One region of the Dehalococcoides sp. THU4 genome, then DNA from elsewhere that is predicted to be linked to it. Evidence: riboswitches for the same ligand, from Rfam matches in the RefSeq annotation. Region 1 holds a riboswitch; the other holds the start of a gene.
The links. Region 1 has a riboswitch for cobalamin ahead of ACE6F3_RS03270 (zinc-dependent dehydrogenase). Riboswitches for the same ligand answer to the same signal wherever they lie in the genome.
Positions count from the first base shown of each region.

Region 2: it holds a riboswitch for cobalamin, as region 1 does, so the genes downstream of both, cobT (nicotinate-nucleotide--dimethylbenzimidazole phosphoribosyltransferase) here and ACE6F3_RS03270 (zinc-dependent dehydrogenase) in region 1, are expected to answer to the same signal.

Region 1 covers NZ_CP171266.1:608,909-616,657, forward strand. Annotated here, with positions in the region: gene ACE6F3_RS03255 (acetyl-CoA carboxylase biotin carboxylase subunit) at 1-456, shown strand, start outside; gene ACE6F3_RS03260 (2TM domain-containing protein) at 453-740, opposite strand; gene ACE6F3_RS03265 (FAD-dependent oxidoreductase) at 875-2,674, opposite strand; cobalamin riboswitch at 2,909-3,101, shown strand; gene ACE6F3_RS03270 (zinc-dependent dehydrogenase) at 3,209-4,234, shown strand; gene trpD (anthranilate phosphoribosyltransferase) at 4,255-5,379, shown strand; gene ACE6F3_RS03280 (PAS domain S-box protein) at 5,511-7,749, opposite strand, start outside.
Region 2 covers NZ_CP171266.1:1,034,585-1,042,333, reverse strand. Annotated here, with positions in the region: gene ACE6F3_RS05520 (response regulator transcription factor) at 1-278, shown strand, start outside; gene ACE6F3_RS05515 (sensor histidine kinase) at 295-1,440, shown strand; gene trxA (thioredoxin) at 1,531-1,854, shown strand; gene cobU (bifunctional adenosylcobinamide kinase/adenosylcobinamide-phosphate guanylyltransferase) at 1,932-2,498, opposite strand; gene cobC (alpha-ribazole phosphatase) at 2,551-3,153, opposite strand; gene cobS (adenosylcobinamide-GDP ribazoletransferase) at 3,173-3,937, opposite strand; gene cobT (nicotinate-nucleotide--dimethylbenzimidazole phosphoribosyltransferase) at 3,975-5,033, opposite strand; cobalamin riboswitch at 5,189-5,387, opposite strand; gene ACE6F3_RS05485 (histidinol-phosphate transaminase) at 5,403-6,509, opposite strand; gene ACE6F3_RS05480 (cobalamin biosynthesis protein) at 6,493-7,419, opposite strand; gene ACE6F3_RS05475 (adenosylcobinamide amidohydrolase) at 7,421-7,749, opposite strand, start outside.

The DNA of each region.
Region 1 (7,749 bases):
GCCCCCTCGGCGGCCAAACTGAAGGGTTACCGTTCACCCGGCGGTATCGGAGTGCGGGTGGACAGCGGCGTTCATACCCGCTATAACATACCTTACCTGTATGACCCCATGATATCCAAGCTGATTGTCTGGGGACGCACCCGCGAAGAAGCCATAGCCCGTATGCGGCGCGCCCTTTACGAATACATTATAGTAGGGGTTAAGACCAATATCCCCTTCCATAAGGCGGTTCTGGTTAATCCCAATTTTGTGGCCGGGAATTTGCATACCCATTTCATTGAAAAAGAAACCACCCTGCTTGATGAGATGAAGCGTATCATGAGTGAAGAACAGCCGCTGGAAGAGAAGCTGTCCGAAATATTTGACGATACCCGGAGGATTGCCGCTATTGCGGCGGTTGCCGCTCTGACCCAGCTTCCGGCTGAAATTGATGAAGATGAGATAACCGGCGTTTAAAGGTTTTTCTTTAAACGCCCAATCTCTTTCTGGATTTCCTTGTTTTCCCAGTCACTTTCGTCACGCATGAAGCCGAAAACACTCAGGAAGTGAAAAATCAGCCCGATACCCCAGCCCCCCAGGGGAAAAATAAACCAGGGGTATGAACTGCCGGTAAATGCCCAGATACCTATAAGCATCAGGTTTATCACTATATAAACCGACAGGTGATTGTAAAAATCCTTCTTTTCCTTGACCCTTTTCTGGGCAATACGGTAGATTTCGTCATCAGTCAGCTGTTTCATGTTATCTGCCTTCCTTCACCCAGAATTATGCTTTATTTCACCGGGGTTATCAAGCCTTTAGAGCTAAATCCGGGTACAAAAAAACTGCCGGGTTTTAAAGCCGGCAGTCTGCAAATGCTATGAATTATCTGCTATTAGAAAAGTTTAGCCACAGCGGCAGCTATTATCATAAGGCCTATGGCAACAGGCAGAATCCGGATAGCGTAGTTGTAAACGCCATTCTTTTCCTCCAGAGCGGTTATCTCTGCCTTGCGTTTCTTGGCGGCGGCTTCATAACCGTAACCGCTGGTAATGGCATCCCAGTAGCAGGCGTCTACGCACCGTCCGCAGTAGGTGCAGCTGGAGGTATCCAGACTATAGTCATGTACCTGATGAACAATATCACACCGCAGACATCTCTGGGCTTCCTTCTTGGCAGCTTCGGGAGACAGAGTTTTTTCAATCTCCACTTTGTCACCGCCGGCCTGTTTTACCAGACTAAGCTCTACCTGAGAGCGGTTTTGACCCTTAGGTTCGTTAAGGGGTTTGATATTTTTTTCAGGCGGGGCCAGAGTCTCATCCAGATTGCCTTCGCCCCCCAGATATTTGTCAATCAGACCGGCTACCGAACGTCCGGCGGCCATAGCCTCAATGACCGAGCGGGCACCGCTGATGCCGTCACCGGCGGCAAATACGCCGGGCTGGACTACGGAAAGATAATCCGCCCCCGGTTTTTCATTGGAAGTAACCGTAGTGATAACTGTATCTGCCGCTATAAAGCGGTGTGTATCATTTATTATCTCATAATGGAGTTTATTTTCTTTGTCATATCCGTAAGAGCGGATACGGAAAAGTTCCACTCCCTCAATTTTGCCGTCCAGCCTGACCAGCTTTGCAAAATCCAGTGATGGATGAACAGTCACACCTGCATCTATAGCCCGGTCTACTTCCTCCGGGGAGGCTTCCTTGCTGCCGGCGTGGCGGCTGCAAACCAGATGCACCTCTGAGACCCCCAGGCTCTTAGCGGCAAAGGCACTGTTGTAAGCTTCAATGCCGCCGCCTATTATTACTACTTTGTCACCCAGACTTTCTTTGGTGGATGATTTTATATTCTTAAGGAAATCACTGCCCTGCATCAGGTCTGATTCAACGGTTTCATCACAGGGAAGGAGCAGCCCTTCGTCCAGACCGAGTACGCCGGTGGAAAGGAGGACCGAATCGTATCCCTGTTTGAACAGGGTCTGTACGGACTGCACCTGGCAGGAGGTATGGATAGTTACGCCCAGGTCGGTGATGGCCTTAATTTCTTTATTGAGTATATCTTTGGGCAGCTGATGCTCTGGTATACTGTAAAACATCTTGCCGCCGGCGTATTCCATGGATTCAAATATAGTTGCTTCGTGCCCCAGCAGGGTCAAAAAGTAGGCTGAGGTAAGTCCGGCCGGGCCGGAACCGATAATAGCTACCTTTTTGCCGGTGGAAGGGGCAATTTTAAGGTTATTTTTCCAACTGCCGTCGTCATTTTCAGCGGCATATCTCTTTAAAGCCCGAATAGCAATAGGCTCGTCAAATTTCTGGCGCTGGCACTCCAGTTCACAGGGGTGGAAACAGACATAACCGCACACTGAAGGGAAGGGTATTTTCTCTCTCATAACAGCAGTGGCAGCCGGGGCGTTGCCCTCAGCTACAAAGCGGACATAGCGGGGGATATCCAATCCGGCGGGGCAGGCGCGGGTGCAGGGAGCGGTGCCGACCCGTTTGGTGGGTGTCTTATCCCTATCCAGTTTGATAGCATCTACCGGGCAGATGCTGGCACAGCGGTTACATCCGGTGCAGCGGCTCTGTGTCCAGAAAAACTCACTGCCGGCGGTACGCTTGGTAGAAACTACCTTGCCGTCCTGTTTGATTTCTTCAGCCGGTTCCATTTTGTCTGCAGGTGCTTTTGTTTTGGCCATATATGTCTCTTCTACAAAATATTTAAGCCGATATTTAAAAGACCTAGTTCCTGATATTATACTTGCAACATATAGTACATTGTCAATCTGCAAGCTCACCTGTGAGCCAAACTGCTCTATTCTACCACCCATTTAATTCTTTATCCACCCGGCTTTTAAAGCAGCTGTTTTTTGGGCAAAATGCGGCTAAAATAAGTATTGACAAAACAGAAATAACTAATTAAAATCAAGTCTAATTGAATATGGTCTGCCGGTGCTTTGTAACAAAAGCTTAAAAGGGAAGCCTGTTAGAATCAGGTGCGGTCCCGCCGCTGTATACGGGGACGAAAACTGGAATACGCCACTGTTTCATTAAAATGAAGCGGGAAGGCCCGGTGAGTAGGTTGAGCCGTAAGCCAGAATATCTGCCGGTATAGAGTTTCGCGGAAAATGGCCGTGGGAAATGGTAAATCCCTGAGCCGAAAGGTTTGGGGTTTTATTTTTTTTAATCCTCAAACCTTGGTGGTTTGGGGATTTTTTATTATGGGGGGAAATATGAAAGCGGTCTTGCTGGAAGAACCGGCTAAACTTAGCCTGGCGGAGGTGGACACTCCGTCCTGCCCCAAGGGTGGTGTGCTCTTGGAGGTAGCCTGCTGTGCAATCTGCGGCACAGACGTAAAGATGTTCCGGCGGGGACACCGTGACCTTAAGTATCCCCGGATACTGGGGCATGAAATAGCCGCTGTGGTAGCCTGCTCTGAACACCCTGATTTCAAGGCGGGTGACAGGGTGCAGGTTTATCCGGGTATTGCCTGCGGGGTTTGCCCGCTTTGCCTGCAGGGCAGGGAGAATTTGTGCGGGCAGGTGAAAATAATAGGTTTTAATTATGACGGGGGCTTGGCCGAATATATGGCACTTCCCCCTGAAAGCCTGCCTGGCGGGCTTAACATAATACCTGGGAATGTTTCAGACGAAGAAGCCTCTCTGGCAGAGCCGCTTGCCAGCTGTATCCACAGTCAGTCTGTTAGCCGGGTGGGGGACGGAGATCGGGTGCTGGTGCTGGGGGCTGGGCCTTTAGGTCTTTTACAGGCCATGCTCGCCCGGCATAACGGGGCGGAAAAGGTGCTTATGGCCGAAGTCCTGCCTGACAGGGTGTGTGGGGCGGAACTGGCCTGCCCTGACGGGGTGATAGATTTGGCAAAGACCAGCCTTAAACAGGGGGTTTATGAGCAGACCGGGGGGGCGGGGGTAGATGTGATTCTGATTGCCAGTTCGGGGGTAGAAGTGGGAGAGCTGCCCTCTGTTTTGAGCCCCGGCGGGCGGATAAATTTCTTTTCCGGCCTGCCTAAAGACCGCTCTGAATTCAGCCTTGACGCCAACACTATCCATTACCGGGAGCTGGCCTTGAGCGGCTCTTACGGCTCTACTCCAGCGGATAATGCCCGGGCACTTAGCCTGATAACGGATGGGATTATACCTGTAAAAAGGCTTATCAGCCGGGTAACGGGTATTTCAGATATAGAGGAGGCTTTTCTGGGGGTGGAAAAGCTAAAAGGCCTTAAAACAATTATCAAATTTTAATAAAAAAGGGGGAAACAAAAGTGGACGAAAACAGGGTAAAAAATTTCGGGGCTGTCATAAGCCGCCTTATTTCCAAGGAAAATCTTAACCGTGAGGAAGTAAAAGACTGTTTCTGCCAGATAATGCGGAATGAACAGCCTGACCTCCAGCAGGGTGCCTTTATGGCCGCCCTAACCGCCAAGGGTGAAACAGCACCGGAGATAGCCGGTGTCTGGGAAGCTATATATGAGCAGGATACGGTAAGGGTTAAGCCTTTGGTCAATAAACCTTTGGTGGATAACTGCGGTACGGGCATGGACAGCCTGAAGACCTTTAACATCAGCACGGCTGCTTCCATTGTGGCGGCGGCGGGCGGGGTGGTACTGGCAAAACACGGTGCCAGAGCCCTTTCCGGCAGCTTAGGGACTATTGATATGCTGGAATCACTGGGTGTTGACGTGGAAACAGACGTGGAGACCGTCAGGCGGAGTATTGAAACGGCGGGTATAGGCATTTTTAACGGCATGAGCGCCCAGGTTCACCCCCAGGCTCTTTTCCGTATTCTTTCCCAGATACGTTTCGGGACTACCCTTAATATTGCCGGTTCGCTGGCAAACCCGGCTTTGCCCCGTTATGCGGTCAGGGGGGTATATTCGGCCGAACTATTGCAGCCGGTGGCCGAGGTGATGCGTGAGATAGGTTATAAAAAAGCCCTGGTTATCTACGGCTCTGCCCCCGGCGGCCGGGGAATGGATGAACTTTCCGTTTTGGGCGAAAGCCTCATTGCCGAGCTTGGCGAAGACGGGCAGATTATTAACTACAGCTTGTCCCCGGCAGATTTTGGTTTAAAACCCGGCCGGATGGAGGATATTCTTACTTCAGGGGATAAACAACGCGAAACCCTGCGGCTTCTCCGTATTCTTTCTGGCGGTGAAAACGGGGCTGCCTTTGACGCGGTTTGTCTGAATGCTGCTCCTGTTTTTTATATAGCCGGTGAGGCTGACAGCCTTCAGCAGGGTTATGCTAAAGCGGCGGAGATAATCCGTTCCGGTGCGGCTATTGCCAAGCTCCGGCAGTGGGTGCAGACCCAGAATTCCAACCCCCAAGCCGGTCTTGCCCGGCTGGACAGCCTGCTGGCTGAACTGGACGGAACAAAGGTCAGCTAAGGGTATTTATTTGGGGGGTAAAAGTCAGCCAAGCGCAAATCACGGCGCTGTTTTTTGGCAAGCCCGCTTGGCTTGCGGTAGAGATTTAACCCGGGATGCCTTAATATACGTGTTTAATACGTATTAGAAGATTAACCGGTGCTTGGGCTGATGCTGTCAGCGGTTGAGGCCGGTTTAATATCTGCAAACGGCAGTTCTATACGGAAAGTAGCCCCGTTGCCGGGGGTGCTTTCCGCTGATATTCTGCCATGGTGTTCTTCAATAATGCCATGGCAGATGGAAAGCCCCAGTCCGGTACCCTTACCTACCTCTTTGGTGGTAAAGAAAGGGTCAAAAATACGTTTGATATTTTCAGGGCTGATGCCGGGGCCGTTATCTGAAATACTGATTACCGCATAACCTTTGCGGCGGCTGGTTTTTATGGTTATCTGGGGGTGCTCCTTAAGGCGCAGGAAGAACTCTGCGTTGATAATAATATTTATCAGTACCTGCTGTATCTGGAAGACGTCCAGCATTACCCGCGGCAGGTCGGGGTCCAGTTCGGTTATGCAGCGGATATTATTTATCCGGTGGTCATGTTTGCGCAGTTCAAGCACCTTCTGAATGCTCAGGTTTATATCACCGGCTTCGCGGGTAGGGGTTTGCTGACGGGCAAAAGTGAGCAGATTGCGGACTACTTCAGCCGCCCGCAGGGCTTCGCGGTGAATAGTCTGGACATCTTCTTTGACTGATTCTTCCAGTTCATTCATCAGCAAAAGTTCACTGAAGCCGACAATGCCGGTAAGGGGGTTGTTTATCTCGTGGGCCAGACCGGAAGCCAGCTCACCTACCGAGGCCATACGGTCAGTCATGATAAGCTGCTGTTCCAGTTTCTTGTGTTCGGTAATATCCGCACTGAGTATTATTATGCCCTGGATTTCACCTGAGTAATCACGCAGTACCGCTCCGCTTATCTGGCAGAAATATTCCGTTCCGTCCGGGCGTACACACAGAAGTTCCAGATTGCGTACTTCATTCAGGCTGTCTGCCTGGGCCAGATAGGCTCTGGCTTCTTCACGGTCTTTGGGGGCAATAAATTCCAGCCCGTGTCTGCCTATCATCTGGTCTTTGCTGGTGTAGTTATTCATTTTCAGTATAGTCTGGTTGACTTCGGTAATATAGCCTTGGGTATCCATGACAATTATGCCTTCGTTAACCCCGTTGAACATTCCCCGGATTTTTTCTTCCGAGGCTATCAAGGCATTATGGGTCTGTTTCTGTTCGGTAATATCAGAGATAATGCAGATAGCATTCGTTACGCTGCCGTTTTCATCAAGCAGGGTAGAGCAGTTTACCATCACATCCCGGTACTTGCCGTCTTTGTGGAGCATACGGCAATCCTTGTTATAAATAATTTCCCCGCGGTTTAGGCTGGCAATATGCCTGCGGACTTCATGGCGGAAGGGTTCTTCCACAATTTCCAGAAAGCTCATCCCCACCAGTTCGGCCGGAGTATAGCCCAGTATTTCCTGAACACGCATATTGCAGTCATTTATAATACCGTTCTGGTCAAACGAAATAATAATGCTGGCGGCTGTTTCAAATATAGAGCGGTAGCGGTTTTCACTGCGGGTAAGGGCATCACGGGCATTTTTCAGACGGCTTATATCTGTGAAGGTGGTATAAACCATGTACGAGTTTTCCTGGTTGAGGCGGAACAGCGGCAGGGCAAACAGGTTGACCCAGCGGACCTCACCGGAAAGGTTATTCTTTATGCCCATAAAGACATTCCGCACCGCTTTGCCGGTCTTCAGGGCAGTTATTACCGGGTTTTCCTCCGGCGGCATTATTGAGCCGTTTTCCTGCACATAAGTCCAGACCGGGTCGGCAATATTTGTTCCCAGCAGTTCGCTTTCATGCCTGCCGAAAATAGTATTGGCGGCCGGGTTGGTTTCAATTATGATGCCCTTATCATCAATATAAATAGCCCCCTGGGCCATAGTTTCAAACAGGGTGTGATACTTTTCCTCTGACATACGCAAAGCTTCTTCAATATGTTTAAGCTCGGTGACGTCTTCGCCTGAATACAGTATTGAATTAAATTTTCCGTCCTGGCTGCGGATAGCCGTAGAATGCCACAAAATCACCTTTTCCTGGCCGTCTTTAGTCAGGACTACATCCATATAGCGTTCCGGCAGGTCGGCTTTGCCTGAGATAATTTGTTTGTACATGGAGTGTTTGATAAGACGGCGGTAACCGGGCACAAAACTATCAAACCAGTTACGCCCCACAATTTCCTGGTATTCATAACCCAGTATTTCGCAGCCCCGCTTGTTAATCTGTAAAACAATCTCATCTTCACTTAAGACAACTATAATTACCCCGGCAATA
Region 2 (7,749 bases), 430 kb from region 1:
CTACCACCCGCCGGGTTATTGACCAGCTGATTAACAAAGCCACTAAAACAGAAGAGGTTTCAGCCGTAAACCCGCTTACCGACCGCGAGATAGAAGTGCTTAAGATGGCTGCCCGGGGTGTCAGCAACAAAGATATAGCCGACCAGCTTTATTTATCCAACCGCACCATTCAGACCCATCTCTCCAATATTTTCAAAAAGTTATCCGTAGGGTCGCGGACTGAAGCTATTCTCTACGGGCTTAAACGCGGCTGGTTTATTATGGAAGATTTGCCCTAGAACTTGATATTACCCTATGAAAAAAGTATTTAGTTTCTTCTACAGCCAAATCCGCCGCCTGCCCAGATTATTTGCCAATGTGCATATCTGGATACTGATACTGCTGTTTACCGGCGGTTTTTTCCTGCATTACCCCCAGCTACTGCCCTTTATCGGCCAGATAGAACCTGATTCTTTTCTGTACCTGACCCGCCATTCGGTAGGACGGCTTATAATGCTGCTGCCGGTTACCTACACCGCTCTGGTATTTGGCTTAAGACCGGGACTTCTCTCCCTGGTACTGGCTATTGCTATTATTATTCCGAATATTTTCGTGACTGATACGGTCACCCCTGATGATATTATTGAAATTATCGGCATTATTATCATCGGGCTGGTAGTAAACCTCTGGCTGGAAAGCTATGAGACTGATAAAAAACACCGCCAGCAGGCTTACCTAAAAATGGAAACCGCCCAGCGCGAACTTCAGCGTATGCAGCAAAACCTGCGTTTTTATCTTAAACAAATCACTATAGCCCAGGAAGACGAACGCCGCCGTATTGCCCAGGAGCTGCACGATGATACCGCTCAGGACCTGATTGTCATATCACGAGCCATAGACCGCTTTGTTACCCAAAACCCCAATCTGGGCGAAGACAATCTGGCTGAACTGGAAGAGCTGCAGAACCACGTAAACCGCACCTTAAGTGAAGTCCGCCGTTTTGCCCAGGATTTACGGCCTTCGGTACTGGATGATTTGGGGTTGATTCCGGCTTTGGAATGGCTGATACCTGACCTTTCAAAGCACTTCGGCATAAATATTGATATAGATGTAAACGGGGAAATCCGCCGTTTTGCCCCCGAAACCGAACTGGTGTTATTCCGTATAGTCCAGGAGTCATTGCGTAACGTAGGCAAGCACGCTCAGGCAACCAAAGCCTGGGTTTATATAGACTTCGGCAAATACAAAGCCACCCTGACCATAAAAGATAACGGCAGGGGGTTTTTGCTGCCGGAACGGGTGGGAGATTTGGCCGCTCTGGGCAAACTGGGACTGACCGGTATGCAGGAACGGGCACAGCTTATTGGCGGGCGGCTCTCCATCCAGTCCAAACCGGAGGTAGGTACCATGGTAACAGTAGCCGTACCAAATTCCGGCAACCTGGAGGATAATGAGGTTTAAAGCCTGATGCCAGTTTCAGGCCGCCTTGACAGCAAATGAACCTCAAAGTAGTATTAAAAGAGACAGGAATATACACTAAGGAGAAACAAGATGGTAATGGAAATAACCGACCAGAGTTTTGCGGCCGAGGTACTAAAATCAGATAAGCCCGTGCTGGTAGATTTTTGGGCACCGTGGTGCGGCCCCTGCCGCATGGTAGCCCCCATAATAGACAAATTATCTACTAAATACGAAGGTAAGTTTAAATTTTGCAAGCTGAATGTAGATGAAAATAAAACTACTGCCGCCCAATACCGGGTTATGTCCATACCTACCCTGCTGTTTTTCAAGGGAGGTCAGGTAGCTGACATGGTGGTAGGTGCAGTACCCGAATCTGCCTTAAGCCAGAAGATTGACCAGTTACTCCAGAAATAAATTTTTTAATACCCTATAAACAAAAACCCCCGTCTTTAGCGGGGGTTTTTCATATTCTGTTTACTATAAAACTGCCCCTAGCGGAGCAAAGGCTTAACCTGCATGGGCAGTCCGGCCACCATAAGGTACACATATTCCACATATGCACCCAGCATCTGGTTTGCCCTGCCCAGCAAATCCCGGTAAATTCTGGCCATGGCATTGGGCGGGATAAGCCCCGCACCCACGTCATTGGTCACCACAATAAATGACGCACCCGTCTTTTCCATAGCTTTTATAACATCGTTTATTTCTTTTTTAACTGCCGCATCCAGATAGTCAGCCGCATCACCGGTAAGCTCATCACCATGTTCAAGCATATACCGGCACATTATGTTATTTACCAGCAGGGTAATGCAGTCCAGTATAATCACATCGGCATTATTTCCCTGGGCAATTATTTTTTCACCCACCCCCAGACTGGCCTCTATAAGACCCCACTCAGGCGGACGGGCCTGCTGATGCCGCAGGATACGGGTTTTCATTTCATCATCACCGGCTTCGGCTGTTGCCACAAACACAATATTGCCGCCTATAGACTTGGCCAGTTCCTCAGCATAACTGCTTTTGCCGCTGCGGGCACCGCCGATAAGTAAATAATTCATTTTAATGACCCTCCGGTATTATAAAACGCCCTGCCTGAACAAAAGTTAAAAATCAGCCCAAGTGGGACTTGTCGTTCAGTTTTTCCAGTATAGACCCCTCAGGGTAAATATCCAGAACAGTTACCGAGCCAACACCCAGCGTAAACTGCCACCAGTGTTTGTAATCAATGCCCAGAAAATGGCAGATAAGGATACGGAAAACACCCCCGTGCCCCACCAGCAATAAAGTCTCATCCTCCCGGTGCTTGGAGAGCATTTTTACAAATTTAACAACCCGCTGGGCAAAATGTTCCATGCCTTCCCCGTCCGGGAAATGCACGTCAAAGCTGCCATCAGCCCATTTCTGGGCAATATCCGGGTAGCGTTCTAAAACATCATCGTAGGTAAGGCCCTCTACCCGCCCGAAATCTATTTCCTTCAAGTCATTATTTTTATTGACTGAAAGAGGCCGCCCGTAGGCAATGGTTTCAGCAGTTTCCATGCAGCGCTTAAGAGGACTGGAATAAATGGCATCTATCCTGACTGCAGACAAATATTCCCGCAGGGAGTTAGCCTGAGCATGGCCGGAGTCTGAAAGGCCGATATCACTATGCCCCCAGTAACGGCGGCAGTTATCTGTTTCGGTCTCCCCGTGACGCACCAGTATCAGTTTCATGCTATAAACTCCCTCTGTTTCAACTGAAATACCCGGACAAGGCCACTATAAATATCAGCGCCGCTACCTCGGTAAATTCGTTAATTGAGCCGTAAGTATCCCCGTTTAGTCCGCCAAGCCTGCGTCTGAAGAAAGATGCCAGATACATAACCAGCAGCCAGCTGCCGAACATAGCCAGCAACCCTGCCCAGCCGCCCAGTATTACACAGACTGCCAGACAGAAAATGGTAGCAAGCCACAAGCTGGCTTTTGCAGACCCGCCCTTAAGCTCTTTGCCCAAACCCTGTGACCTGACATACGGGTAACAAACCACCGCATAGACCATAGCCCAGCGGCTGATTACAGGAAACAGGATAAGCCCGGTTATGAAACCACCTGAAGGAAGGCTAACGATAGCGGCAAACTTTAAAAGTAACAGGCAGATTGCCGCAAGTACCCCGATAGCCCCCACCCCCGGCAAATGCATTACCTCCTGGGCGCGTTCAAATGACTTGTGGCCGGCGGCAATACCGTCAAAGGTATCTGTCAGGCCGTCAAGATGCAAACCGCCGGTAATCACCACCAGGCTTACTGTCAGCAAAGCGGCTGTAAGTACATCTGGTAAAAAAAGGCTGAAAACCCAGCCCAAAACGGCCAGTATCAACCCGACAATTAAACCCACCAGGGGGTAGAAGCCAAGTGAGCGGGCAAAATCCAGATGTGACTTCTCCCCCTGCCAGTCTTCTTTCAGCCAGGGGACAGGTATATTGGTAAGAAAGCGGAAAGCCGCTAAGAATGAACCCATATATATTTCCTCAAACCGGGATTATACCAGAATACACCTAACTTTGCTTTTCGGAAACCCCGGCATCTGCAAAAGAGGCCATCTCGTGCTGGATACGGTTGGATGCTTCAATAATATTCATGGCAAGGGCGGCACCTGTACCTTCACCCAGGCGCATATCCATTTTCAAAATAGCATCCAGCCCCATGTGTTCAAGCAAAATACGGTGTCCCGGCTCTACCGACTGGTGAGCGGCAAACATAAAGTCCTTTGCCTGCGGGCAGATAGTATACGCAATAAGTGCCGCCGCACCTGAAATAAATCCGTCTACAACCACCCCCACTCTGTTAGCTGCCGCACCCAGTATTACTCCTGCCAGACCGCCTATTTCATAGCCGCCCACCTTGGACAGCACATCCAGCGCATCTTGGGCATTGGGTTTGTTAAGGGAAATTGCCTTGGCAATGGCGTTGCGTTTCAGCTTCATCTGCTCGTCTGAAGCACCGGTACCCCGCCCGGTTACCTCTTCAAGTGACCGCCCGGTAATAACAGAGCAAATAGCGGCGGAGGGGGAAGTATTGCCGATACCCATATCACCGGTACCTACCAAATCCAGCCCTTTTTTAACCTCGGCGTTTACAATCTCTATACCTGTTTCAATAGCTTTTACCGCCTGCTCGCGGGTCATAGCCGGACCGTAAACCATGTTATTGGTACCGGGGGCAATATTGCGGTTGATTATATTCGGGTCTTCCGCCATGGGGGTGGCCACCCCCAAAGCAACCACCACATTACGCGCCCCCACCTGTCTGGAAAGGACATTTATGGCGGCACCGCCATGGGCGAAATTTTGCAGCATCTGGGCGGTTACTTCTTTGGGCCAGTTGTGAAACTTTTCATCAATAATACCGTGGTCGCCAGCCATAGTTATAATGGCTTTGCGAGCAGTTTGGGGCTTGGCATCCCCCTGAATGCCTGCAAGCTGAACCGCAATTGCTTCCAGCTTGCCTAAAGAACCCTGTGGTTTAGTCAGGATATCCTGATGGGCCTGAGCCTTGGTCATGGCCTCTTTATCAAGCCCGTGTATCTTTGCCAGTGTTGCATTTAATAGTTCCATATTTTTAAAACTCCTATATTAAAAACTTTGGTCATAATATCCATAGTGGTATCTCAGGCTATGCTCAGTTTATCCTCCTCTGGCGCCTGCCCAAATAAAAAAGGGGCTGGCACATCTCAAAATATCTTCAAGATGAGCCGGCCCCTTTACCATCAGGTATCCGGTTTGGTGTTAACACGTCTTCTGGCTTCCGGATTATCCCCCGGTTCCGCCCTTCCCATCAGGGTACTGCCCTGACAGTGGCCGCACAAAAAGTGCTTTAAGAAACCAGAGTCCCCGGTTACAGCGGCGGGACCGCCACGGATTCAAACCGTGTTCCGTTTGCTAATCACCATTAAAAACTATATCAGACAAAACCCTGCCAGTCAATCAGGCTGGATAAATCTCAGACTTACTTTTCAATTCAGCCGCAACCGCAAGCAGGCGTTCACACTCACTTTGGGTGCGGGGAGCAATGCGGACATACTGCGGCAAACCGAATGAAGTGCAGTCCCGCACCATAAGCCCGTGCTTAAGGAGTGCCGAACGGAAATCCGCGGCCTTTTTCACTTTCAGCAGGAAAAAATTGGTCTCGGAGGGCAGCACTCTAAAGCCCAAGCCTGCAAAACCCTGCCTGAGATACTCCTTAGAGGCCTTTATCTTTTTCTCAGATTCCGCCAGATAGCTGGGGTGACACAGGCAAACAAGCCCGGCTTTCTGGGCGGCAGCATTAACATTCCACGGCGGACAGACCTTTTTAAGGTTGGTTATTATCTCCGCCGAAGCCATGCCATAACCAAGCCTCAGCCCGGCCAAAGCGCAATCTTTGGTCATAGAGCGGATAACTATAATATTGCCCGTTTCAAGCAAATCTGTTGAATTCCAGCCGCCTTCAGCAAAGGCTATATAAGCTTCGTCCAGCACCAGCAGGGTATCAGTGCAGGCGCTCAGCACTTTTTCAATATCCGCTTTAGAAAGATAAACCCCGGTCGGGTTATTGGGATTGCAGATAAATACCGCTTTGGGCTGGTGTTTTTTAATAAGACGGCAGGTCACATCTAAATCAAACTTGAATCCGCTTTCTTCGTCTGCCCACTGCTCAATTATATCCGCACCGGCCACTTCTGCTGCCAGTTCATATTCCCCGAAGGTGGGTTTAAGTATTAAAACCGTATCCCCCACCCCGAAATACGCCCCGGCAACCAGACGGATAATTTCCATAGAACCGTTGCCCATAATCAGGTTTTCGGGCTTAAGCGAAAGCCTGCCCGCCAGGTATTCTTTTAGTTCGGCAGAATCTGAATCAGGGTAGCGGTCAATCACCAGAGAGCAAAGGGCATTTTTAAGCTCAACAGGTACCGGATAGGGATTTGAGCTTACCGAAAAATCCATAACCGCATCCGGGCTGATACCCAGTTTTCTAAGCTCGGCATAGTTCGGCCCGCCGTGGTAACACGGCTTTAATTTTTCTACCTGCGGCTTAGGCGATACGGACAAAATAAATCACTCCTGCGCTTATTAAAACCCAGATAAAGGCCGCACTGTTTATAAGCAGCAGCGAACGGCTGATAGTTTGGGGAACAAGCTCCCTGATATTATCCCCTAAAGAATAGTGTCCCACTTTTTCCAGACAAACTTCAAGGGCACCGGCCGCAGTCGCCATTGGCCAGCCGGCATTGGGGCTTTGGGTCTTGGCGTGGTCACGCCACATTATCCGCCATGCCCCTGCCGGGCTGTAACGCCCAAAGAAGCTGGCAATCAGTATGCACAAGGCAGACAGTCTGGACGGAATAAAATTAAGCACATCATCAAATCTGGCGGCAAACTTGCCCAGATATTCGTATTTGCCGCGGTAACCCACCATGCTGTCAAAGGTGCTAACTACCCGGTAGGCCATAACACCGGGCACGCCGAATATCAGAAAGAAAAAGAGCGGCGCCACAAACCCGTCTCCGATACTCTCCGCCACAGATTCCACCGCCGCCGCCACCAGTTTGGGCTGAGGCAGTTTGGAGGTATCACGTGAAACCAGTGAGCGGAGCTCAAAACGGGCCTGGGCAATGTCATCTTTTTCTAACAATTGTTTAATCAGCAAAGCGGCCTTACGCAAGCCGGTTACCGTAAAACACATCTTGAGTAAAACGGCTGACACTATTATGTAAACTACACTGTTTACTCCATGCAGCCAGTCCAGCAGAAAATATACCGGTATAAAAAAAAGTGCCATGGCAATAAAAACCATGACTATACCGTAAACAAACTGGTAGACCCGGCCGCCCTTAAACCCTGCCCGCTCAAAAATGGCAATTACCCTGCCCATATAGGCTACCGGATGAAAAGCATTAGGCGGGTCTCCAAAAACCAAATCAATAATGAGCGCCAGCAGGAATATAAAAAGGACTTCCAACCTAATGCCCTTTTCTGCTGGCCATACGCTTGGTCAGGGCTTCTTTTATAGCCAGGGTCACACTCCGCCCCATCAGTTCGCCCAGCAAAGTATGCCCGCCCACGTAGGTTGCCTTGTCACCTGTGCCGGAAACTGCCACTATCTGGTCAGTGCCGGTGCCGCTGGCTTTTAGGCCGGGGGTATAAGCACTCATGACACCCAGTTCATCCAAAGCAATAGTCTTTGCCTCGGTAGCGGTTATAAAACAGGAAGCCAGAGCAGACTGCGGCAGGCTTTCGCTGGTAAGAATAATAGTATTTATAGTGCCGAAGGGTTTGAACTTGCCGTTAC